3 regions of the Pseudomonas sp. GD03903 genome follow, and region 3 is predicted to be linked to each of the others. Evidence: predicted binding sites of a transcription regulator. Region 3 holds the regulator's gene; each other region holds the start of a gene.
The links. The regulator sigma-54, encoded in region 3, starts transcription at its own class of promoters, with help from an activator protein. The targets are predictions, from matches to a motif close to ANTGGCATNNANNTTGCTNT.

Region 1: a site for sigma-54 is predicted at 5,302-5,321, ahead of flgB (flagellar basal body rod protein FlgB). Genes of this name have one in related genera too.
Region 2: a site for sigma-54 is predicted at 2,059-2,078, ahead of fliD (flagellar filament capping protein FliD). Genes of this name have one in related genera too.

Annotation. Positions count from the first base shown of each region.
Region 1 is NZ_JAOCBT010000004.1:54,299-62,216, forward strand. Features, by position in the region: gene N5C91_RS07225 (flagellar basal body P-ring protein FlgI) at 1-327, opposite strand, end outside; gene flgH (flagellar basal body L-ring protein FlgH) at 343-1,005, opposite strand; gene flgG (flagellar basal-body rod protein FlgG) at 1,008-1,793, opposite strand; gene N5C91_RS07240 (flagellar basal body rod protein FlgF) at 1,821-2,549, opposite strand; gene flgE (flagellar hook protein FlgE) at 2,559-3,746, opposite strand; gene N5C91_RS07250 (flagellar hook capping FlgD N-terminal domain-containing protein) at 3,782-4,453, opposite strand; gene flgC (flagellar basal body rod protein FlgC) at 4,453-4,881, opposite strand; gene flgB (flagellar basal body rod protein FlgB) at 4,886-5,251, opposite strand; gene flgA (flagellar basal body P-ring formation chaperone FlgA) at 5,419-6,135, shown strand; gene N5C91_RS07270 (phosphatidate cytidylyltransferase) at 6,298-7,227, opposite strand; gene N5C91_RS07275 (lysophospholipid acyltransferase family protein) at 7,229-7,858, opposite strand; gene N5C91_RS07280 (hypothetical protein) at 7,873-7,918, opposite strand, start outside.
Region 2 is NZ_JAOCBT010000004.1:73,565-81,482, forward strand. Features, by position in the region: gene N5C91_RS07340 (hypothetical protein) at 1-305, opposite strand, end outside; gene fliS (flagellar export chaperone FliS) at 289-687, opposite strand; gene fliD (flagellar filament capping protein FliD) at 684-2,033, opposite strand; gene N5C91_RS07355 (flagellar protein FlgN) at 2,506-2,946, opposite strand; gene flgM (flagellar biosynthesis anti-sigma factor FlgM) at 2,943-3,227, opposite strand; gene N5C91_RS07365 (flagellar FliJ family protein) at 3,409-3,831, opposite strand; gene fliI (flagellar protein export ATPase FliI) at 3,831-5,162, opposite strand; gene fliH (flagellar assembly protein FliH) at 5,165-5,863, opposite strand; gene N5C91_RS07380 (FliG C-terminal domain-containing protein) at 5,870-6,910, opposite strand; gene fliF (flagellar basal-body MS-ring/collar protein FliF) at 6,888-7,918, opposite strand, start outside.
Region 3 is NZ_JAOCBT010000010.1:90,858-98,775, forward strand. Features, by position in the region: gene mlaE (lipid asymmetry maintenance ABC transporter permease subunit MlaE) at 1-470, opposite strand, end outside; gene N5C91_RS17665 (ATP-binding cassette domain-containing protein) at 470-1,279, opposite strand; gene N5C91_RS17670 (KpsF/GutQ family sugar-phosphate isomerase) at 1,518-2,492, shown strand; gene N5C91_RS17675 (HAD family hydrolase) at 2,493-3,017, shown strand; gene lptC (LPS export ABC transporter periplasmic protein LptC) at 3,026-3,598, shown strand; gene lptA (lipopolysaccharide transport periplasmic protein LptA) at 3,585-4,121, shown strand; gene lptB (LPS export ABC transporter ATP-binding protein) at 4,121-4,846, shown strand; gene N5C91_RS17695 (RNA polymerase factor sigma-54) at 5,102-6,604, shown strand; gene raiA (ribosome-associated translation inhibitor RaiA) at 6,683-6,991, shown strand; gene ptsN (PTS IIA-like nitrogen regulatory protein PtsN) at 7,001-7,468, shown strand; gene rapZ (RNase adapter RapZ) at 7,471-7,918, shown strand, end outside.

The sequences.
Region 1 (7,918 bases), on a different contig from region 3:
CACGGTGACGTCGATGGTCTGCCCGGCGCTGTAGGACGGCGGCACGCTGGCAGTGACGCTCACCGCGGCGACGTTCTTCAGTTTCGGGTCGACGTTCGGCGGCAGGTTCACGCCGAACTGCTTGAGCATGTTGGCCACCGACTGGTTGGTGAACTTCACCTGGTTCTTGTCGCCGGTGCCGTCGAGGCCGACCACCAGGCCGTAGCCGATCAGCTGGTTCTCGCGCACGCCTTCGATATCGACCAGGTCGAGCAGCGGAATGGCCAGCGCCTCGGCCTGCCAGAGCAGGCAGGCCGTCGCCAGCAGGCGGGAAAGATGTCTACGCATGGGGTGCTCGCCTGCTTACATCGGGAACAGCGGATGGGTGAAGAAGCGCGTCAGCCAGCCGGCCGAGTTGCTGTCGTTGAGCACGCCGCGCCCGGCGTAGGAAATCTTCGCGTTGGCGACGTTCTGCGAGGACACCTGGTTGGCACGGTTGATGTCGTCCAGGCGCACCAGGCCGGTGAGGCGGATGAACTCGTCGCCCTGGTTCAGGCGCAGCGACTTCTCGCCCTTCACCAGCAGCACGCCGCCGGGCAGCACCTTGTGCACGGTCACCGCGATGGAGCCGGTGAGGGTGTTCTGCTGCGAGCTTTTCGCCGAGCCATTGAAGTCGCGGTTGGCCGTGGCGGAGGTTTCCAGGCCGCCGTATTCCTTGGTCAGGATGGTCGGCACCGGCACGTCCAGGCTGGATTTCTTGCCGAAACTGGTGCCCGCGCTCTTGCTCGACTGGGTGGACTCGCTGAGCACCACGGTGACGATATCGCCGACGCCGATGGCGCGCTTGTCGCGCAGCAGCGAACCGCCGTAACCGGAACGGAACAGCCCGCCGCTGGTGGTCGGTGGCAGGCTGTAGTCCAGCTCCGGCGGCTGGTAGAGCGAGGAGTCCTCGTCCGGCAGCATCTCGTTGAAGCTCTGGCAGCCGGCGAGCAGCGCCAGGGCGAGCAGCAGGGCAAGGCGCGTCATGGTCAGACCGTCTGGTTGAGGAACTGCTGCATGCCCGACGCGGCGTCGAGCACCTTGGCGTTGGCCTCGTAGGCGCGCTGGATGGCGATCATGTTCACCATCGCTTCCACCACCTGCACGTTGGAGCCTTCCAGCACGCCCTGCTTGAGCGTGCCCAGGCCTTCCTCGCCCGGCGTGCCTTCCTGCGGCTCGCCGCTGGCGGCGGTTTCCTTGTAGAGGTTGCCACCCAGGGCTTCCAGACCGGCCGGGTTGGTGAAGCTGACCAGGGTGATCTGGCCCAGCTCGGTGGGCAGCGTCTCGCCGGGGAGGATGGCGGTGACGATGCCGTCGCTGCCGACGGTGAAGCGGCTGGCGCCGGCCGGCACTTCGATGTTCGGCGTCAGCGGCAGGCCCTGGGCGTTGACCACCATGCCCTCGTTGTTCAGCTGCAGCTGGCCGTTCTCGGTGTAGTAGGTGTCGCCGTTGGGCGCCTCGACCTGGAAGAAGCCGCTGCCGACGATGGCCAGGTCCATCGGTTGCCCGGTGGTCTGCATGCTGCCTTCGGTGAACACCTTCTGCGTGCCGACGACGCGCACGCCGCTGCCCAGCTGGATGCCGGAGGGCACGGTGTTGACCTGGTCAGCCTGGGCGCCGGGTTGCAGCTGCACCTGGTAGAACAGGTCCTCGAACACCGCGCGGTCGCTCTTGAAGCCGACGGTGTTGACGTTGGCCAGGTTGTTGGCCACGGTGGACATCGCGGTGTCCTGTGCCGCCAGGCCGGTCTTGCTGACCCAAAGTGCCGAACTCATGTTGTGCTCCTGTCTGCGCGCCGCGCGTTACGCGCCACGGATCATGCGCTCACCGGCCTCGGCGAGGTCCGAGGCGGCCTTCATCATCTTCACCTGGCTCTCGAACCGTCGGTTCAGGCTCATGGTGCCCACCAGCTGGTCGATGGCCGAGACGTTGCTCTGCTCCAGGTGCCCGGAGACCAGGCGGACGTCGTCGCTGGCGGCGACGTTCTGGCCGTCCTTGCTGACCAGCAGGCCCTGGGCGTTCTTCACCAGCGACGCGGCCGGTGCGTCCACCAGTTTGAGGCGGTCGACGTCGGTCATCATGAAATCGCCGCGCGGCATCACCGAGATGGTGCCGTCGCTGCCGATGGCGATGGCGTCGTACTCGGGCAGGGTGATCGGGCCGCCCTCGCCGAGCACGGCGCGGCCGTTGATCATCAGTTGGCGGTCGGCGTCGATCTCCAGGTTGCCCTGGCGCGTGTACGCCTCGCCGTTGCCGCTCTGCACGGCGAGCAGCCCGCTGCCCTGGATGGCGACGTCGAGGTCGCGCCCGGTGGCCATCAGGGTGCCGGCGCTCATGTCGACGCCGCTGCTCTCGATGCGCGCGAGGTGGCGGCTGTCGTAGCCGGCGCCGCTCACGTCGACGGCGGTGGCGTGCTCCAGGTCGGCGCGGAAGCCGGGGGTGTTGACGTTGGCCAGGTTGTTGGCGCGGATGTCCAGCGCAGACATGCTGCGGCTGGCCGCCGTCATCGCGGTGTAGCCGAGACGATCCATGGGGTTTCCTTAGATGGCCGAGAACAGCACTTGGGTGAGTTCCTTGTCGGTGGTCATCACCTTGGTGTTCGCCTGGTAGTTGCGCTGGCCTTCCATCAGGCCCACCAGTTGCTGGGTGATGTCGACGTTGGAGCCTTCCAGGTTGCCGGCCGAGAGAGAGCCGAACTGGCCGATGCCGGGCACGCCAATCAGTGCGGCGCCGGAGGCGGAGGTCTCGGTCCAGGCGGTGCCGCTCTGGTTCTGCAGGCCGCCGCTGTTGACGAAGTTGGCCAGCGCAACCTGGCCCTGCAGCATGCGCTGGCCGTTGCTGTAGTTGACGTAGACCTTGCCGTCGTTCTCCACCGCGATGCCGGTCTGCTCGCCGGCGGCGTAGCCGGTGGTGCGGTTGGTGGTGACGACGAAGTCGGAGCCGTACTGGCTGGTGCCGGTGTAATCGAGGGCGATGTTCATCGGGTTGACGCCCGGCAGGTTGAAGCTCACCGGCACCGCGGCGATCGGCGTGGACAGCGAGCCGTCCGGGGCGAAGCTCAGCGACTGGGTCGCGCCGACGGCATTGCCGTCCACCGCGTAGTGCGCGTCCCAGGTGTTGCTGCCGGTCAGCACGAAGTACTGGGTCAGGGTGTGTTCCTTGCCCTGCGAGTCGTAGATCTTGCTGGTGTAGGTGGAGTTGTAGGTCGCCACGTTCTGCGGGTCGAACGGCGCAACGGTGGGCACCTTCTCGTTGGAGTCGAGGTTGGCGACGAACTCCAGCTTGTCGGTGGCCTTGGCTGGCAGGTTGGCGGTCTTCACCTGCAGGTCGGAGACGGTGCCCACCAGCAGGTTGCCGGCGGCGTCGGTCGGGTAGCCCTGCAGGCGCTGGCCGGTGGCGTTGACCAGGAAGTTGCTCTTGTCCTGGCCGAACACGCCGGCGCGGGTGTACTGGGTGTCGCCGTTGCCGCTCTTGACCACGAAGAAGCCGCCGCCGGAGATGGCCAGGTCCAGTGCGCGGTTGGTGGACACCAGCGAACCGCCCTGGCTGATGCTCTGGGTGGTACCGGTGACTTCCACGCCCATGCCCTTGCTGTCGGCGTAGACGCTGCCGAACTCGGTGCGTGAGGACTTGAAGCCGACGGTGCCGGAGTTGGCGATGTTGTTGCTGATGGTGTCCAGCTGCTGGGTGACCGCGTTGAGGCCGGTCAGGGCGATGTTGAAGCTCATGGCGTTAGCTCATCCTAAGAGTGGGAAACAGGCGCTCAGGCGGCCTGGCCCTGACTGAATTCGACGATCTTGTAGAACGGCACCGAACCGGCGCCCGCGACTTCCAGCACCGGGCCGTCGGCGCTGACGCGAACGTTGTGCACCAGGCCGGAGACCTCGACGCCCGGCGTCTCGCCGCTCTCGGTCTTCACCGCCAGCGTGTATTTGCCCGGCTTCAGGCCGAGCGCTTCGGGGTCCACGGTGAAGGGCACGGCGCCCGGCTCCTGCGGGCCGAGGGGGATATCGGTGCGCACGCCGTTGGCATCGGTGAGCTGCAGCACGGTGGTGGCCGAGGCGTGTTCCAGGTTGATCTGCCCGCTGACCTTGTCGCCGTCCAGTTGCAGGCTGTCGGCGCTGACCTTCACTTCCTGGCCGACCAGGCCGGCGGCGGTAAGGGTCTGCAGGTTGTCCATCAGCACCAGGTTGTTCTGCTGCAGGGTGGTCATGTTCTGCATGCTCTTCACCTGCGCCATGGCCGAGTACTGGTTGATGAACTCGGTGCTGTCTACCGGCTTGGTCGGGTCCTGGTACTGCACCTGGGCGACCAGCAGGGTGATGAAACTGTTCTCCATGTCGCCCATCTCGCCGAGATTCACCGACTGTTTGGGCGTGCCGGACGAGGTGCCGTTGGTGCTGCTGCCGCTGGTGTCGTTGTTCACCGTGCTCATCAGGCGTCTCCCAGTTTCAGCAGGCTGGACTGCATGCTCTTGACCCGGTTGAGCACTTCCACGCCGGTCTCGAAGCTGCGGGTGGCGGACATCATGTCGGTCATCTCTTCGATCTCGTTGACGTCGGGGTAGTAGACGTAGCCGGTGGCGTCGGCCAGCGGGCTGCCCGGCTCGTAGCGGCGCTGCGGCGAGCGGCCGGACGTCACCACGTCGAGCACCTGCACATGGGCGCCGCCCATGCCGGCGCCACGGGTGAGCTGGTCGTTGTCGTAGACGGCGGCGAACATCGGCTTGCGCGCCTGGTACACGTCGTCGGGCTTGGCGGCGGCGGAGTCGGCGTTGGCCAGGTTGCTGGCCACGGTGTTCAGGCGCACGGTCTGCGCGTTCATCGACGAGCCGGCGATGCGGTAGATGGAATCGAATGCCATGGCGTCAGCGTCCCTCGATGGCCTGCTTGAGGCCGCGGAATTTCATGGTCAGGAAGGTCAGGCTGGTCTGGAAATCCATCGCGTTGCGCGAGAACTCCGCCTGTTCGGTAGCCAGCTCGACACTGTTGCCGTCCTGGGAAGGCTGGTTGGGAATGCGGTATTTCAGCTCCATCGATTGCGCGCCGGCGCTGGCCAGCAGGGCCGACGGATGATCCTGGCGGCGCATCTCGGCGGCGAAGTCGATGTCGCGCGCCTTGAAGCCGGGGGTGTCTTCGTTGGCCAGGTTGGAGGCCAGGATTTCGCTGCGCTGCATGTGCAGCGAGAGGGCTCTCTCGTGCAGACCCAGGGTCTCGTCAAACCGTATACTCATTCGAAGCACCCACTCTCGTCGTTCGGCCATCTTTCGGTGTGCGCAGCGATAGAGCACAAAGCATGCCCACCCCGGAAAATCGCTTCATGTCGTTGATTTACAAGGCTTTACCTGCAGGAAGAAACAGCGCGTGCAACGCGGCTTTTCCGCTTTCGACGCACCCTGCGGTGGGATGCGGAAAGGCGCTTTCCGCCTGCTTCCTCCTCCTGCTTCCGGCCCTGGTACAAGCCCAGGACGCGCGTGCGCAAGTCGACGCCGCCGCGCAGCAGCAGGTCGCCACCGAACTGAAGGAAGCCGCACGCAAAGCCGGCTGGAAGGGCATGACCTTCACCGTGAACAACAACCTGCCCAGCAGCCTTGGCAAGCTGGCGGCCTGCCCTGGTGGCCCGCAGCTGCGCGCGCTTGAAACGCCTGCGGCGGCCACTGCGCGGCGACGCTTCGAAGCCTCCTGCAGCGGGCAAGCCGGCTGGCCGGTGACCATCATCAGCCAGCCCACGGTGTATTTGCCAAGCGTGGTCGCCAACGGCGAGATCGATCGCGGCCAGACACTGGACGCAGCACAGCTCAAGCTCGCGCCGGTGGAGCTGGGCAAGAGTTCGCGGGGCTATTTCACCGACATCGCCGAGGTCACCGGCAAGACCGCGCGCCGCCGCATCCGTGCCGGCCAGCCACTGACACCGGCGCTGCTCGATGGCGCACTACTGGTGCGGCGCGGCCAGCAGGTGAAGATCGTCGCCAGCCAGGACGGCATCCAGGCCAGCGCGGTGGGCGAGGCGCTGGCCAACGGCAGGCAGGACGACGTGATCCGCGTGAAGAACCTGCGCAGCCAGAAGATCATCGAGGCGAAGGTGATGGCCTCGGGAGAGGTGAGCAGTATCTTCTGAGTGCTGCCGAACGCTTTACGTAGGATGGGTGGAGCTTGCGATACCCATCGGCACCTGTGACGGAACAGCGATGGGTATCGCTTCGCTCCACGCCATCCTACGGCGTGCCCATCGGCGAACACGCGCCAGCGTTATCCGCCGAGCAGGAGCACGGCCGGTGCATCAGGTCCACCAGTACCGCACGAAGTGGAAGAACACCGGCGCGGCGAAGCACACCGAGTCCAGGCGGTCGAGCATGCCGCCGTGGCCTTCGATCATGTGGCCCCAGTCCTTCACCCCACGGTCGCGCTTGATCGCCGACATCACCAGGCCGCCGAAGAAGCCGAGGATGTTGATCATCAGCGCGATCAGCAGCGCCTGCCAGAAGGAGAAGGGCGTGATCCAGTACAATGCGCCGCCGATCAGCGTGGCCAGCGCCACGCCGCCGACAAAACCTTCCAGGGTCTTCGACGGCGACAGGTTCGGCGCGATCTTGCGCTTGCCGAAGAGCTTGCCGCAGACGTACTGCAGTACATCGGACAATTGCACGACGATCACCAGGAAGGCGATCAGCAGCAGGTTGCGCCCCTCGTAGCCCTCGATGTCCAGGGTCAGCAGCGCCGGCACGTAGGAGATACAGAACACCGCCAGCATCAAGGCCCACTGCACCTTCGAGGCGCGCTCGAGGAAGTGCTTGGAGTCGCCGCCCAGCGAAGCGAGGATCGGCAGCAGGAGGAACACATAGACCGGGATGAAGATGGAGAACAGCCCGTACCACTGGATGCCGATCAGCAGGTACTGCATCGGCAGCACGAAGTAGAACGCCGCCACCAGCGCTGGATAGTCGCTGCGCCGGGTCGGCATCAGCGTGAGGAACTCGCGCAGGGCGTAGAAGGACACCCCGTAGAACAACAGGATCACCGCCCAGTAGCCGAGGGCGAAAGCGCAACCGATCACCGCGACCATCACCCACCAGGCGTTGATCCGCGCGTTGAGGTTGTCGATCACCGCGTGCGGTCCCGGTGGCGCCTTCCAGCGCAGTACCGCGCCAACCAGCGAGGCAAGGACGAGGATGCCGCCGATGCCAGCGAATAGCAGCCAGGTCTGGTTCATTTCAGCGACCCTCCGGCGCGGCGAGTTTCAACAGCGCCTCGCGGGCGCGTTCGAGGAAGGCTTCCTTGACCTCGTCTTCCTGTACCGCCAGCGGTGCACCGAAGCTCAGCGTGCACAGCAGCGGCAACGGCAGTGCGCGGCCCTTGGGCATCACACGATTGAGGTTGTCCAGCCAAACCGGCACCAGCTCGACCTGCGGATGCGCTTTGGACAGGTGATAAATGCCGCTCTTGAACGGCAACAGGCGCACTTCCTCGTCGAGGTTGCGGGTGCCCTCGGGGAACAGGATCAGCGAGTCGCCGTCGGCCAGCGCGCGCTCCACCGGCTCCAGCGGGTTGCCACCCTCGGCACCGCGCGTGCGGTCGATCAGCACGCCATGGAATACGCGGTTGATGATGAAGCCACGCAGGCCGCCCTTGCCCCAGTAGTCCATCCCGGCGACCGGGCGGGTGCGCGCGCGCAGTTCAGGCGGCAGCGAGGCCCAGAGCAGCACGAAGTCGCCATGGCTGCTGTGGTTGGCGTAATAGATGCGCTGCGCCGGAGTCGGCGTGGTGCCGATCCACAGACTGCGCAGGCCGGTCACCGCGCGGGCGCCGGCGATGATGGCGTAGGCGAAGAGTCGTTCCAGCATTGCGGGGGCGTTCCTCAGGATTGGAAGGTCAGGGCGATCAGGCACAGCAGCGCAACGAGC
Region 2 (7,918 bases), on a different contig from region 3:
TGGTACGTATCCACCTGCATGTACGCCGAGCGTCCCTCGGCGTATTCCAGGTGCGAGAGCAGGAGCCGGCGCAGGCGCTCGCACTCCTCGGCGCAGGCCTGCGACGCCTGCTCGTGCAGGCGCTTCAGGTGTTTCTTGGCCAACAGCACGTCGGCCGCCAGCCCGGTCTGCGACGACATCGCCACCAGTTGCGCACGGATCGCCAGGTCGACCTGCCCCATGGCTTTCCAGTCCTTGCGCTGCAGCGCCGCACCCAGCCGCTCGTAGAGCTGGAGCAGGCGCTGGCGGTCATCCACGGGCGGCACTCACGCCCTCCCAGCCTTCGCGCAGGATGCCCAGCAGGCGCACCACTTCATCGATGCCGGCGACATCCAGGGAGATACTCACGTCGGAGATCCGGTAGATGCAGTAGTCGTAGAGGCGCGCCAGGCCCTGCACGGTCTCGCCGCCGCCCTCGTAGTCGAGAGCGCCGTTGAGGCCGTTGAGGATATTCAGGCACTTCTCCAGGGAACGGCCCTTCTGCTGGTAGCGCTTGTGCTCGATATGCCCACGGGCGCGGGCCAGTTCGTCGAGCAGGCCGTCGAACAGCACCAGCACCAGCTCGTAGGGCGAGGACGACGCGGCCTTGGCTTCCAGGTCGATCATCCGGTAGCTGTCGTAGCTTTCATTCATGCCGTAGGCGCTCATCCGAACATCCCGCTGGTCTGGTCCATCGACTGCATGGTCTGCATCATCGAGGTGTATTGCTTGAGGTAGCGCGCGTAGTAGGTGTCGTACTGCTTCTGCAGGTTGTCGTAGTCATCGTTGACCCGCTTCAGGCTGCTGTTGAGCGACTCCTTGCGGTTCTTCAGTACGCCGTTGACGCTGCTGGTGTAGAGCGACAGCGCCTTGTCGGTGCTATCGAGCAGGTTGCCCTTGCCCATGAACAGCTTGTCCAGCCCTTCCGGGTCGGCGGCGATGGCCTTCTCGAAGCGCGTCGAGTCCAGGGTCAGCTTGCCGTTGCGGTCGGCACTGATGCCGAAGCTGATCAGGTTGGCGCCACCGAAGGTGGTACGCAGCATCTGGTTGAGGCTGTTCTCGATGGCCCGCACGCTGGAGTCGCCGGCCAGGGCGCCACGGGAATTGCCGCTCTGGTCACCGGAGGCGGTGAGGCTGTCGATCTGGCTGGCCAGGGCGTTGAAGGCGTCGATGAAGGTCTGCACCTTCTTCTTGGTCTCGCCCTGATCCTGGGAGATGGTCATGGAGATCGGCTGCTCGCCGGATTTCTGCGCCTGGGTGAAGGTGACGCTGACGCCATCGATGATGTTGTCGAAGGTGTTGCTGGCGTTGGTCAGCAGCATGCCGCTCTCGCCGCCCAGGCGGACGCGGGCGTCCTGCGCCCTGGACAGTTCCTGCGGATTGCCGATGGCATTCTCGAAGGCACTGTTGGCGCCGTCGGTGCCGCTCAGCGACAGGCTGATGGCATTTTCCGCGCCGGACTTCTCCGCGCCCAGCACCAGCGAGACCTGGCCGTTGCTGCGCACCAGGGTGGCCTTCACGCCGGTGTTGTCGGTGGCCTTGTTGATCGCCGCGGCCAGCTCATCCATGGAATTGCTGCCGTCGCCGTCGGTATCGATCTTGCTCAGGTCGATGTCGAAGGACTTGCCGTTCTGGCTCAGGGTCAGGGTGCCCTGGGTGTCGATGTCGCCGCTCTGCAAGCCGGAGAAGGACAGCTGGTGGCTGCTGGCGAGTTGCTCGACGAAGAAGTCGTAGCGGCCGGCGACGGCGCTCTTGCCGACAGTGGCGGTGAGATAGCCGTCCTTGCTCAGCTTGGCACTGTTGATCAGCATGCTGGTGTTGCTGCCGGTGGTGCCCTGCAGCCCCTTCACCGCGGTGGAGAAGGTCTTCAGTGCCGTTTCCAGCGAGGTCACGGCGGTCAGCTGCGACTGGTACGAAGCCTTGTTGCGGTCAGCCTTGTTCAGCCCGCTCTGCACATCGTACGTCGCCAGTTGCTGGGCCATCTGCTTGACGTAATCGGAATCTATGGTCGCCATCTGAATCCACCTCTTTGTAGCCGAAGGAGCAATTACGGTGCCAATGCCGTAAGGCCCGCCGTTCAAGGCTTTGCGGGTTTCCCAGGGAGAAGGTGAACTTCCGCCCGGCGTGGTTTGGCGCGCAGCGGGAAGCGGCATTTCCGCCTGCCGCAAGCGCGCCCTGATGCAGAGGAAGGGCGACCGTGGGGAGGGATTCGTTAAGGGGTTTCGACGGGGTGTTTTACGGAGGCACAGCGGCCATCGCCGAACTCACGTGCCGGTGCCTCCCTCACCCCAACCCTGGCTAGGTGCCGCGCTTCTGAGGGAGAGGGAACAGATCGCGGGGCGCACTCCGTTCGCGGTGGTCATGGCGCTGTGCGGTTCGCGAGCAAGCTCGCTCCTACGAAGAGCGCGTCGACATTAGCTGTAGGAGCGAGCTTGCTCGCGAACAGAGCCTGCCGGGAAAAACCGCGACCGAAAGGTAAGGCTTGGATCAGTAGGACTGCCGCGAATACACCGGCTGTTCGCGCGGATCGCCCAGCAGTTGGCTGAGGATGTCATGGTGCATCGCCAGCAGCTTGCCGTTGCGCTCGTTGAGGCGCTTGCACTGGGCGGTCAGCTGCCCCAGCTGCAACCACTCCTGCTGCAGCTCTTCGCGGCGTGGCGGCTGGTAGTTGGACAGCAGCGTGCGCATGCCGTCGGCGTCCATCGGCAGATGGAAGGCGCGCAGCACGCGGCTGCGGCGCTGGGCGCGGCCGGCGATGGCTTCGAGCAGTGCCTGGATGTCCGGGTTCAGCGCCTCGATCTGCGCACTGTCCCGCGCCAGCAGGTGGCGATACAGCTCCTGCAGGCGTTCGCGCAGCGCCAGGCAATCGCGGCCATCCTGCTGGATGTCCTGCTCGACCACCTGCAACAGCCGCGCGCGCTGGGTCATGCGTCGCTGCCGCGATGGTAGGAGAGGATGCTGGTGGCGAGCACGCTGGTGTCGTTGCCCAGTTCGCCATTCATCAGTGCGCGGCGGATTTCCGCGACGCGGCTCTGGTCCACGTCGGGCATGGCGCGCAGGGTTTCCTGCATCTCGTCCAGGCGCAGCGAATCGCTGACCGGCGCACTGGCGGCGGTCTCCGCCAGCGGGGCGACGCGCTCGCTGCGCGCGCTCTTGGCGGACTCGCTGGTGGCCAGCGCGACGCTGGTCAGTTGCCGGGTGATTTCCATGGTCGGTATCCGAATGTTTTTGGGCCTTTCCCCCAGAGGGCGACCGCCCCGCGGGAAAACTTAAATGCCGTGTTTCGAGTTCGCCACACGGACGGCGGATAGCCGCAAGCGGTTATTCGCCCTACGGTTCGAAGCCCCATCGTAGGGCGCATAACGCGGAACGCGTTATCCGCCATTCCCTTTACGCCCGCGCCCGCCACCAGGACTGCGCGGCGAGGCCATCCTGGATTTTCTGCTCCTGCTGCGCAAGTTGCGCCTGCCACTGGCCGATCCTGGTTTCGATCACCTGAGCCAGCACTTTCTCACTGCGCATGGCCGCCAGCAGTTCGCCCTGGATACGCGCGAGGGCCTGCTCGGCGACTTCCAGCTCGCGGCGCTGCAATTGCAGCATCTTGTGCAGGGTGGCCTTGTACTGCTGCTGGTTGTGCCGCTGCAGCGGTGTGCTGGTGGCCACGCTGAAGCCGCACAGGCGGTCGAGCCCGGTGATGTTGTTGCGGTAGCGCTGGCAGAGGTTCTGCTGGTAGTTGACCCGCCCGAGCAACTCGCGGACCTTGCCGCCGCGCACGTCGGCCAGGCGTCCGAGCATATCGATCTGCGCCTTCATCAGCGGCCACCGACGATGCTTTGCAGGGTCGCGACGCTGTTGCCGAGCTCGGCGCCATCGGCGGTTTCCTGGCGCAGGTAGCGCTCCAGCATCGGCGCCAGCTGCACCGCGCGGTCGGTCTTCACGTCCATGCCCGGCGTGTAGCCGCCCAGCGGGATCAGCTCCTTGATGCGCTCATAGGTGCCGCTGAATTCCTTGAACTGGCGCGCCGCGGAGAGGTGCAGCGGATCGGCCACCTGGCTCATGCAGCGACTCACCGAAGCGCCGATATCGATGGCCGGGTAATGCCCGACATCCGCCAGCCGGCGCGACAGCACGATATGCCCGTCGAGGATGGCGCGGGCACAGTCGACGATCGGGTCCTGGTGATCGTCGCCTTCGGCCAGCACGGTGTAGATGGCGCTCAGGCTACCCGTCTCGCCCTCGCCATTGCCGGCGCTTTCCACCAACTCCGGGAGCATGCCGAACACCGATGGCGGGTAACCCTTGGTGGCCGGCGGCTCGCCCAGGGCCAGGGCGATCTCGCGCTGGGCCATGGCATAGCGGGTCAGCGAATCCACCAGCAGCAGCACGTCCTTGCCCTGGTCACGGAAGTAGGCGGCGATGCTGTGGCACAGCTCGGTGGCCTTAAGCCGCATCAGCGGCGACTCGTTGGCCGGTGCGACCACCACCACGGCCTTCTGCAGGCCTTCCGGGCCGAGGGAATGCAGGATGAATTCCTGCACCTCGCGGCCGCGCTCGCCGATCAACCCGACCACCACCACGTCGGCCTTGGTCTGCCGGGTGATCATCCCCAGCAGCACGCTCTTGCCCACCCCGCTGCCGGCGAACAGGCCGACGCGCTGGCCCTTGCCCAGGGTCAACAGGCCATTGATGGCGCGCACGCCGACGTCCAGCGGCTCGGATACCGGGCGCCGGCGCAGCGGGTTCACCTGCGGCAGCTCGGTAGGCAACGGGTGGCGGCCGGCAAGCTTGCCGAGGCCGTCCAGGGGTTCGCCGAGGCCGTTGACCACGCGCCCCAGCCAGGAATGATCGATATGCAGCACGGCTTCGTCCGGCGCCGGGAAGACCCGTGAGCCGGAGGTCAGGCCGACGGGCTTCTTGAAGGGCATGAGGTAGGTGATGTCTCGGTTGAAGCCGACCACCTGCGCCTCCAGGCGCTCGCCGTCGGCGACTTCCACGTAGCAACGCTGGCCGGTCATGCGGCGGCAGCCGAGGCTTTCCAGCAGCAGGCCCGAGACCCGCACCAGGCGACCGCTGACCCGCGCCAGCTGGACCGAGTCCAGCGAACGCAGCGCTTCTTCGAGCTTGAAGCCGTCGCCCAGGGCCATCTTCAGTCTTCGTCCTGCAGGTGCGCACTCAGCGTTTCCATGCAACTGTCCAGGCGCTGCTGGCAGCCGATGTCGGCTTCCGCCTGGGCGGTGACGACACGGCATTCGCCCAGCGCCAGGCGCTCGTCCGGCACCAGGCGCCACTTCGCGGCGCGCTCGGGGTTCAGCTCGCGGATGCGCGCGCATTCTTCCGGGTTGAGCAGGATCTGCACCTCGCCCTGCTCGCCCGGCATGGCGGCCAGCGCTTCTTCCGCGAGCGTCAGCAGTTGCGTGGGGTTGAGCGTGAGCTCGACGCGGATGACCTGCTTCGCCACCTTCTGCACCAGCTCCAGCAACTCTTTCTGGCGGCTGCGCTGGAAGGCCTGGTGATAGTCAGCGAAGGCATCGACGGCAGCCTGCAAAGGCGCACTGGCCTGCTCGAATACCTGGCGGCCAGCAGCGCGGCCTTCCTCGCGGCCCTTGCGCAGGCCGTCCTGGCGCCCAGCTTCGAACCCTTCGCGCAGGCCGGCTTCGCGGCCTTCGCCGACGCCGTCCTGGTAACCCTTCTCCAGGCCTTCCTGGAAGCCGTCGGAGATGGCGCGCTGGCGCGCGGCCGGGTCGCTGTCCCAGCCGTGATTGTCGGCGCTGGCGGTGGCGCAGCGCGGCGGGAAGCGGTAGGGGCGCCAGGCGCGGCTGTCGGCCTTGATGACTTTGATCGCCATGCGCAGTTACTCCACCGTCTGCTCGCGGAACAATTGCACCTGCAGGTCGCCCTCGGCGGCCAGCTCGCGCACCACGCCCATGATTTCCTTGCGCACCTGCTCCACGCGGCTCAGCGGCACCGGGCCCTGGCGGCGGTTGATCGACTCCATCTGCTGCGCCTGGCGCTTCGGCATGGCGCCCTGGATGGCGCGCACCAGTTCGGGCTCGGCGCCCTTGAGGGCGACCACCCACTCGTCCAGCGGGATCACTTCCAGCAGGGTCTGCAGCACTTCCTGGTTCTGCCGCGAGAGGATGAAGAAGTCGTACATCTCGTCTTCGATCCTGCCGACCAGGCTGTCGTTGTGGGCGCGCAGCAGCTCGAACATCTGGTTACGGTCGCCCTTGAAGCGGTTCATGATGTCCGCCGCCTGCTTCACCCCGCGCACCTGCGAGCCCTGGGTGGAGAGCACGCGCAGGCTGCGGTCGATCAGTTGCTCCAGCTCGGCGATGACATCGCTGTTCACTTCACTGAGGTTGGCGATGCGGAACAGCAGCTCGTCCTGGCGCTCGGGCGGCATGGCCTCGAGCACGTCGGTAGCCATGCCCGGCGGCAGGAAGGCGAGGAACACCGCCTGCATCTGCGCGTGTTCCTTGGCGATCAGCGCGGCGAACTGCTTGGGATCGATCCACTCCATGCGCGCCATCTTGGCGCGGATTTCCTCGCCATAGATGCTGTCCAGCAGGTTGCGCGTGATGTCGCTGCCCAGCGCCTTGCCGAGCATGCCGGCGAGGTAGGAACGCGAGGCGCCCTTGATGCTCGATTGCAGCTTGTAGTCGTCGAAGAAGCGCCCGATGACGTCGGACACGGTGTTCTGCTTGACGTTGGACAGCCGCGCCATCGCCTGGCTGATGCTGACGATCTCCTCGCGGCTGAAGTTGCGCAGGATGCCCGCGGAGGCCTCGTCACCCATGCTCAGCATGAGGATCGCCGCCTGTTCCAGGGAGCTCACGGCGCGCAACTGCGGGCCGCGCTTTTTCGTTTCTTCAGGCAGGCTCGTGTCGGTCATTGCGGCCAATCCAGTGCTTGATCACTTCCGAAACCCGTTCCGGGTCGTTCTTCGCCAGCATCTGCAGATGCTCGATCTGGTGCTCCAGGCCCGAGCCCGGCGCCGGCAGACGGATCTCCGAGAGCGGGTTCAGCTCGCCGAGCACGTTGAGCCCGCCGACGCTTTCATTGGAGAGCGCCAGGCGCCGTTCGGCGTCCAGGGCCAGGGGATACTCGTGGCTCCCTTCAGGCAGCGCGGCAGTCGCCAGCGGCTGGCTGCGCTGGGTCAGGCTGCGCACTGCCGGGCGCACGCCGAACAGCAGGAACAGCAGGGCGATCAGGCCGAGCACGGTGTAGCGCACCAGCGCTTGCAGGGCGCTGCTTTCCCACCAGCTGGCGCCCGCCTCTTCCACCGGCACGGCGGCGAAGGGGAACACGCTGACGGTGATCAGGTCGCCGCGCTGGGCGTTGAAGCCCACCGCGCTCTTGACCATGGCTTCCAGGTCGGCGCGGGCCTTGTCGGTCCAGCCGCCTTCGGGGGCGGTGGCGGCGTTGATCACCACGGCGACGCTCTGCTGGCGCAGGGCGAAGGCCGGGTACTTGATGTGGGTGACGCGCTGGTCGAAGTCGTTCTGCCGGGTGGTCTCGTTGCGGGTCGAGGTCGCGGCCTTGTTGTCGGTCGCGGCGACCTTGCCGTTGCCCGGCGGGTTGGCGCCCTGGGCGACATTCTGTCCCTGCTGCGGTGGCGGCGGCTCCGGCGGGCGGTTGCTCAGCGAGCCGGGCACGCCAAGGGCGAGCTGGTCCAGGGTGCTCTCGTTGCGCAGCGACTCACTGCGCAGGCGCGGCGCTTCGCCGTAGGCCTGCTGGGTCTCTTCCTTCTGGCTGAAGTCGATGTCGGCGGACACGCTGATGCGGTAGTTGCCCAGGCCCAGCACCGGCGCCAGCACTTCCTCGACATTGCCCACGGCCTTGCGCTGATACTCGTCGACCGCCTGCCAGTTCTGTGACGGGCCGCCAGCACCGCTGATCC
Region 3 (7,918 bases):
ATGAAGCCGGCCCACAGGCGCGGAGCGATGATGTACTTCAGCGGATCGACGCCGATCATCTCCAGGCTGGACAGTTGCTCGGTGGATTTCATGTTGCCGATCTCGGCAGTCAGCGCGGACCCGGCACGCCCTGCGAACAGCAGCCCGGTCACTACCGGGCCCAGTTCACGCAACAGGGTCAGCGCAACCATCTGCCCAACCGCCTGCTCGGAACCGTAGCTCGCCAGGATGTTGTAGCCCTGCAGGGCCAGCACCATGCCAATGAACAGGCCGGAGACGACGATGATCGCCAGGGACAGCACACCTACCGAATACAGCTGCTTGACCAGCAACTGGAAGGCGCCGCTGTGCACCCGGCGGCCGAAGATAGCATGCACCAGGAACAGGCTCGAACGGCCGAGCGACTCGAGGACATCGAGGCCCGCACGCCCGAGCAGGCGCACTCGCTCGAGCGATGAAGTCTTGCGCATCAACGTTCTCCCAGCAGGTCGGCGCGGTAATCGCGAGCAGGGTAATGGAACGGCACCGGACCATCCGGGATGCCCTTCATGAACTGGCGTACCCGCGGATCATCAAGACCCTGCAGGTCGGCCGGCGTTCCGTGGCCGAGCACCCGGCCGTCCCCGACGATATAGATGTAGTCGGCGATGCTGGCGGTTTCCGCCAGGTCGTGGGACACCACGATGGAGGTGATGCCCAGCGCATCGTTGAGCAGGCGGATCAGGCGCACCAACACGCCCATGGCGATCGGGTCCTGGCCCACGAAGGGCTCGTCGTACATCAGGATCTGCGGGTCCAGCGCGATCGCGCGGGCCAGCGCCACGCGGCGCTTCATGCCGCCGGACAGCTCGTCCGGCATCAGCTCCACCGCTCCGCGCAGGCCCACAGCCTGCAACTTCATCAGGACGATGTCGCGGATCATCTCCTCGGGCAGCTCGGTGTGCACGCGCAGCGGGAAGGCCACGTTCTCGAAGACATCGAGGTCGGTGAACAGCGCGCCGCTCTGGAACAGCACGCCGAACTGCTTGCGCATGTCGAACAGGTCGCTGCGCCCGAGCGTCGGGAGGTTCTGGCCGTTGACCCACACCTCGCCGCTCGCCGGGCGCAGCTGGGCGGCGATCAGTCGCAGCAGAGTGGTCTTGCCACACCCCGACGGCCCCATGATCCCGGTGACCTTGCCGCGTGGAATGCGGATGTCCACGTTATCGAAAATCTTACGCGTGCCACGCTTGAAGCTCAGGCCCTTCAACTCGACCGCGTATTGGTCATTGGTGCTCATAGAACTCCTTTCATCACGGCGCTGTCCGTTGCCCCGTCTGTCACATGGCAGAAACACGGCGCGGCAGGCCGAACGGCCGCGAACTATAACACCGCGCGAAGCCGCGCCCCAAGGGCTGCTAAGCCGCCGTTAAGGCACAGTTCAGCAAAATGCGCTCAACATTGAGATGCCAGTGATGAAGCCTTTGTCGCTTTCCCGTTATAATCTCGCACTTCATTTTGCCCCGCGCCTTTCGAACATGAGCCAGAAACACGATTTCATCCAGTCGGCACAACGTACCATCCGCCTCGAGCGTGACTCGGTCGACGCTTTGCTGCCGCGCATTGGCGACGATTTCTCCCTGGCCTGCGAGCTGCTGCTGAACTGCAAGGGCCGCGTCGTCGTGGTCGGCATGGGCAAGTCCGGGCACATCGCCCGCAAGATCGCTGCCACTCTGGCCAGCACCGGTACGCCGTCCTTTTTCGTGCACCCGGCCGAGGCCAGCCACGGCGACATGGGCATGATCACCAAGGACGACGTCGTCCTGGCCCTGTCCAACTCCGGCTCCACCGCTGAAATCGTCACCCTGCTGCCACTGATCAAGCGCCTGGGCATCACCCTGGTCAGCATGACCGGCAATGCCGAGTCGCCGCTGGCCAAGGCCGCCGCGGTCAACCTGGATGCCAGCGTCGAGCACGAAGCCTGCTCGCTGAACCTGGCCCCCACCTCCTCCACCACGGTTTCCCTGGTGATCGGCGACGCACTTGCCATCGCCCTGCTGGAAGCCCGCGGCTTCACCGCGGAGGACTTCGCTTTCTCGCATCCGGGCGGCGCACTGGGCCGTCGATTGTTGCTGAAAGTGGAAAACATCATGCACGTGGGTGAAGCATTGCCGCAGGTTTCCCCCGGCACTTCGCTCAGCGGCGCCCTGCTGGAAATGACCCGCAAGGGCCTGGGCATGACCGTCATCCTCGGCGAAGACGGCAAGCTCGCCGGCGTGTTCACCGACGGCGACCTGCGCCGCACCCTGGACAAGGGCCTGGACGTGCGCCAGGTGACCATCGACCAGGTGATGACGGTGCACGGCAAGACCGCCCGCCCGGACATGCTCGCCGCCGAAGCCCTGAAGATCATGGACGACCACAAGATCAACGTTCTGGTGGTGGTCGACGACAAGGATCATCCGGTCGGCGTACTGCACGTCCACGACCTGACCCGCGCAGGAGTCATCTGAATGACTGCCGACCTGCTGCAACGCGCGAAAGCGGTCCGCCTGGCGGTGTTCGACGTCGATGGCGTGCTCACCGACGGCAAACTCTACTTCCTGCCCGACGGTGGCGAGTTCAAGACCTTCAATACCCTGGACGGCCAGGGCATCAAGATGCTGATGAATTCCGGCGTGCGCACGGCAATCATTACCGGCCGCTCGAGCCCGGTGGTCGAGCGCCGAGCGAAGAACCTGGGTATCAATCATCTGTTCCAGGGCCGCGAAGACAAGCTGGTCGCCCTCGACGAGTTGCTCGCCGAACTGGGTCTAGGCTATGAAGAAGTCGCGTATCTGGGCGACGATCTGCCCGATCTGCCGGCCATCCGCCGCGCCGGTCTGGGCATGGCTGTCGCCAGCGGCGACGCCTTCGTGCGCCAGCATGCCGACGGCGTAACCCAGGCCCGTGGCGGTGAAGGCGCCGCCCGCGAGTTCTGCGAACTGATCCTGCGCGCCCAGGGCAACCTCGAAGCTGCCCAGAACGCGTACCTCTAGAGCCGAACATGCCCAAGACACTCCAACAGAAGCTGTTGCTCGCCCTGATCGCCATCCTGCTGATCGCCCTCGGCTATTACTGGAACGTGCGCCTGGACTTCAACGAGCGGCAACTCAAGTCGCAGACCAGCGACGCTGTCGACTTCTACGTGGTGAATGCCAAGAGCATTCAATACCGCGCCGACGGTTCCCTCGCCTACGAGATGACCGCCGACAAACTCGAACACCTGAAAGCAACCGACGTGACCCTGGTCACCACGCCCGACCTCTTCTTCCACCGGGAGAACGAGCCTCAGCCGTGGCATGTCCAGAGCGTTCGCGCCGAAGTGGCCCCCGAAGGCAAGCAGGTCGAGCTGATCGACGACGTGCGCGTTTCGCGCACTGACGCGCAGCAACGCACGCTCCTGCTCAACACCTCGCGCATGACGGTGTTCCCAGACAAGGACTATGCGCAGACTGACCAGCCCGTGAAGATCACCGAACCCAACGGTGTGACCACGGCAGTTGGCATGAAAGCGTATCTGAAAGACAGCCGGATGCTCCTGCTGTCCAACGTAAGAGGTCAGCATGAGGCTCGTTAACACCCTCCCCCTTCTCTTCAGCCTCGCCGCCGCCATCGGCAGCTCTGCCGCCTGGGCTCTTCCCACCGACCGGGAACAGCCGATCCGCGTTCAGGCCGACAGCGCCGAACTGGATGACAAGCAGGGCGTGGCCGTGTATCGCGGCGACGTGGTGGTAACCCAGGGCAGCATGAAGCTGACTGGCAATACCGTTACGCTCAAGCAGAACAAGGACGGCGAAATCGAAGTCGTCACCTCGGTCGGCAAGCCCGCCTACTTCGAGCAGAAGCCGGCTCCGGACAAGCAGATCACCCAGGCCTACGGCCTGACGATCCAGTACTTCGTCTCGCAGAACCGGGTCGTGCTGATCGACCAGGCCAAGGTCATCCAGGAAGGCAACACCTTCGAAGGCGAGAAGATCGTCTATGACACCCAGCGCCAGATCGTCAACGCAGGCCGCGCCACCGGCTCCCAGGTGACCACACCGCGCCCGCGTATCGACATGGTCATCCAGCCCAAGAAAAAGCAGGATCAAGCGCAGTAATGGCTACGCTAACCGCCCAGCACCTCGCCAAGAGCTACAAGAGCCGGCAAGTCGTCCGCGATGTCAGCATGAGCATCGAAAGCGGGCAGATCGTCGGCCTGCTCGGCCCCAACGGAGCGGGCAAGACCACCTGCTTCTACATGATCGTCGGCCTGGTCCGCGCCGATCAGGGTGTCGTGCGCATCGACGAGCAGGACGTCACTCACCTGCCCATGCACGGCCGTGCGCGCGCCGGCATCGGCTACCTGCCGCAGGAAGCCTCGATCTTCCGCAAGCTGTCAGTGGCGGACAACATCGGTGCGATCCTCGAGACCCGCGCCGACCTCGACCGCGCCGGCCGCCAGGAAGCCCTGGAAGGCCTGCTTGAGGAGTTCCATATCCACCACATCCGCGACAACCTCGGCATGAGTCTGTCCGGCGGTGAGCGCCGCCGCGTGGAAATCGCCCGCGCACTGGCCAGTTCGCCGAAATTCATCCTGCTGGACGAACCCTTCGCCGGCGTCGACCCGATCTCCGTGGGCGACATCAAGCAGATCATCCATCACCTCAAGGCCAAGGGCATCGGCGTACTGATCACCGACCACAACGTCCGCGAGACCCTGGACATCTGCGAAACGGCATACATCGTCAACGACGGTCAGCTGATCGCCGAAGGCAGCGCCGAGAGCATCCTCGCCAACGATCTGGTGAAGGAAGTCTACCTGGGCCACGAGTTCCGCCTCTAAAGCCCTTCGCCGCGACCAACCGGGGCGCCGCAGCCCCCATATTCTCCCTGCGCGTGGTGCGGCTCGACGGCCGTTCCGCGCCGTATCCGGCTGCCCGGACCAGCCCGGCGCAACCGGGTTGTAACGAAAGGTCGACAGGCCCTAGGCAAAGCGTCCAAACTCAGGCATATAATTTGCTTCCTCGCGGCACCCCGGTGTCCGTAGTCGTGGATATGGCGCGCTTTGCGCCAGCGAACAAGGTGCCTAGTTCCAGCCATGAAACCATCGCTAGTCCTCAAGATGGGCCAGCAGCTGACGATGACTCCGCAGCTGCAACAGGCCATCCGACTGCTCCAGCTCTCCACGCTGGACCTCCAACAGGAAATCCAGGAAGCCCTGGAGTCCAACCCGATGCTGGAGCGCCAGGAAGAAGGCGAGGACTACGATAACAGCGACCCCATGGCGGACGGTGCCGAGTCGGGAGCCAACGGCGCCAGCAGCAACTCTCAGGACAATTTCCAGGAAAGCACCACGCCCAACGTCGACAGCCTCGACGAAGACCAGTGGGCCGAGCGCATCCCCAATGAACTGCCGGTCGACACCGCCTGGGAAGACATCTACCAGACCAGCGCCAGCAGCCTGCCCAGCAACGATGACGACGAGTGGGACTTCACCTCTCGCACCTCCGCCGGCGAGAGCCTGCAGAGCCACCTACTGTGGCAGCTCAACCTGGCCCCCATGTCCGATACCGACCGCCTGATCGCCCTGAGCATCATCGACGGCATCAACGACGACGGTTACCTCGAAGAATCCCTAGATGACATCCTCGCCTCCATCGACCCCGAACTGGGTCTGGAGATGGATGAAGTGGAAGTCGTACTGCGCCGTGTGCAGCAGCTCGAACCCGCCGGTGTCGGCGCGCGCAACCTGCGCGAATGCCTGCTGCTGCAACTGCGCCAGATGCCCACCAAGACCTACCTGCTCAGCGAAGCCATCCGCCTGGTCAGTGACCACCTGGACCTGCTCGGCAGCCGCGATTACAGCCAACTGATGCGCCGCATGAAGCTCAAGGAAGACGAGCTGCGCGAAACCATCGAGCTGATCCAGTCGCTGCACCCGCGCCCGGGCTCGCAGATCGAATCCGGCGAAGCGGAGTACGTGGTCCCGGATGTCATCGTGCGCAAACACAATGACCGCTGGCTGGTCGAACTGAACCAGGAAGCGGTCCCCCGCCTGCGCGTCAACTCGCAGTACGCAGGCCTGGTGCGCCGCGCCGACTCCAGCGCCGACAACACCTTCATGCGCAACCAGCTGCAGGAAGCACGCTGGTTCATCAAGAGCCTGCAGAGCCGCAACGAGACGCTGATGAAGGTCTCGACGCAGATCGTCGAGCACCAGCGCGGCTTCCTCGAATACGGCGAGGAAGCGATGAAACCACTGGTCCTGCACGACATCGCGGAAGCCGTGGGCATGCACGAATCGACCATCTCTCGCGTCACCACGCAGAAATTCATGCACACGCCGCGCGGCATCTTCGAGCTGAAATATTTCTTCTCAAGTCACGTCAGCACCTCCGAAGGCGGCGAATGCTCGTCCACCGCGATCCGCGCCATCATCAAGAAACTGGTCGCGGCGGAAAGTCCGAAAAAGCCATTGAGTGACAGCAAGATCGCTGGTTTACTGGAGGCACAGGGCATTCAAGTGGCACGTCGTACCGTCGCCAAGTACCGGGAGTCCCTAGGGATCTCTCCCTCGAGCGAGCGCAAGCGGCTGGTGTGACGTTGATCCACGCCAAGGTGTTCCGGCGGCAGGCCTCATAACCTGCCACTTACACACGGGCAACAAGGAGAAAGCGGTATGCAAGTCAACATCAGTGGACATCAACTGGATGTGACCGACGCCCTGCGCGACTATGTCGGCGAGAAACTTGGCCGACTGGAGCGCCACTTCGACAAGATCACCAATGTTCAGGTCATCATGGAGGTCGAGAAGCTGAAGCAGAAAATTGAAGCCACCCTCCACATCGCCGGTGGCGAAGTGGTGGCCTGCGCCGAACATGAAGACATGTACGCGGCCATCGACCTGCTCACCGACAAGCTCGACCGCCAACTGATCAAGCACAAGGAAAAATACCTCGAACGCCAGCAAGGTGTTGGTGTTCGTTAACCCCTCTCTATGATCCGACTTGAGCAAATCCTGACCCCCGGCCGTTCCCTCGTGAACGTGCCGGGCGGCAGCAAGAAACGTGTCCTCGAACAAATCGCCAACCTGGTGGCTCGCGAGCTGCCGGGTTTCGATTCCCAAGACATCTTCGACAGCCTGGTGGCCCGGGAACGCCTGGGCTCCACCGGCTTCGGCAATGGCATCGCCATTCCGCATTGCCGCCTCCCCGGCTGCCAGTCGCCCATCAGTGCCATCCTGCACCTTGACCACCCGGTAGATTTTGACGCCCTCGACGGCGCGCCGGTTGACCTGGTGTTCGTGCTGCTGGTGCCTGAAGCAGCCACCGAGGAGCACCTGGAACTGCTTCGGCAGATCGCTTCCATGCTCGACCGCTCCGACGTCCGCGACCGCCTGCGTCACGCCGCCAACGGCGAGGACCTGTACCGGATCGTCGTGGATTTCCAGAACAACGGGCACTGAGCATGCGCCTGATCATCATCAGTGGGAGATCCGGCTCGGGCAAGAGCACCGCGCTCAACGTGCTCGAGGACAACGGCTTCTACTGCATCGACAACCTGCCGGCCAGCCTCCTGCCGGACCTGGCCCAGCGCGCGCTGCTGCATACCGAGCTGCTGCACCCCCAGGTCGCCGTCTCCATCGATGCGCGCAACCTGCCCAGCCAGTTGCAACGCTTCCCCGAGCTGCTGCAGGAGGCGCGTGAAAAGCACATCCAGTGCGATGTGCTGTACCTCGATGCCGATGATGAAACCCTGCTCAAACGTTTCTCCGAGACCCGTCGACGTCACCCGCTGACCACCGACACCCGCTCCCTGGCCGAGGCCATCAGCGACGAGTCGAACCTGCTGGCACCGATTGCCGATCTGGCGGACCTCAAGCTCAACACCACCAACCTGAACCTCTACCAGCTGC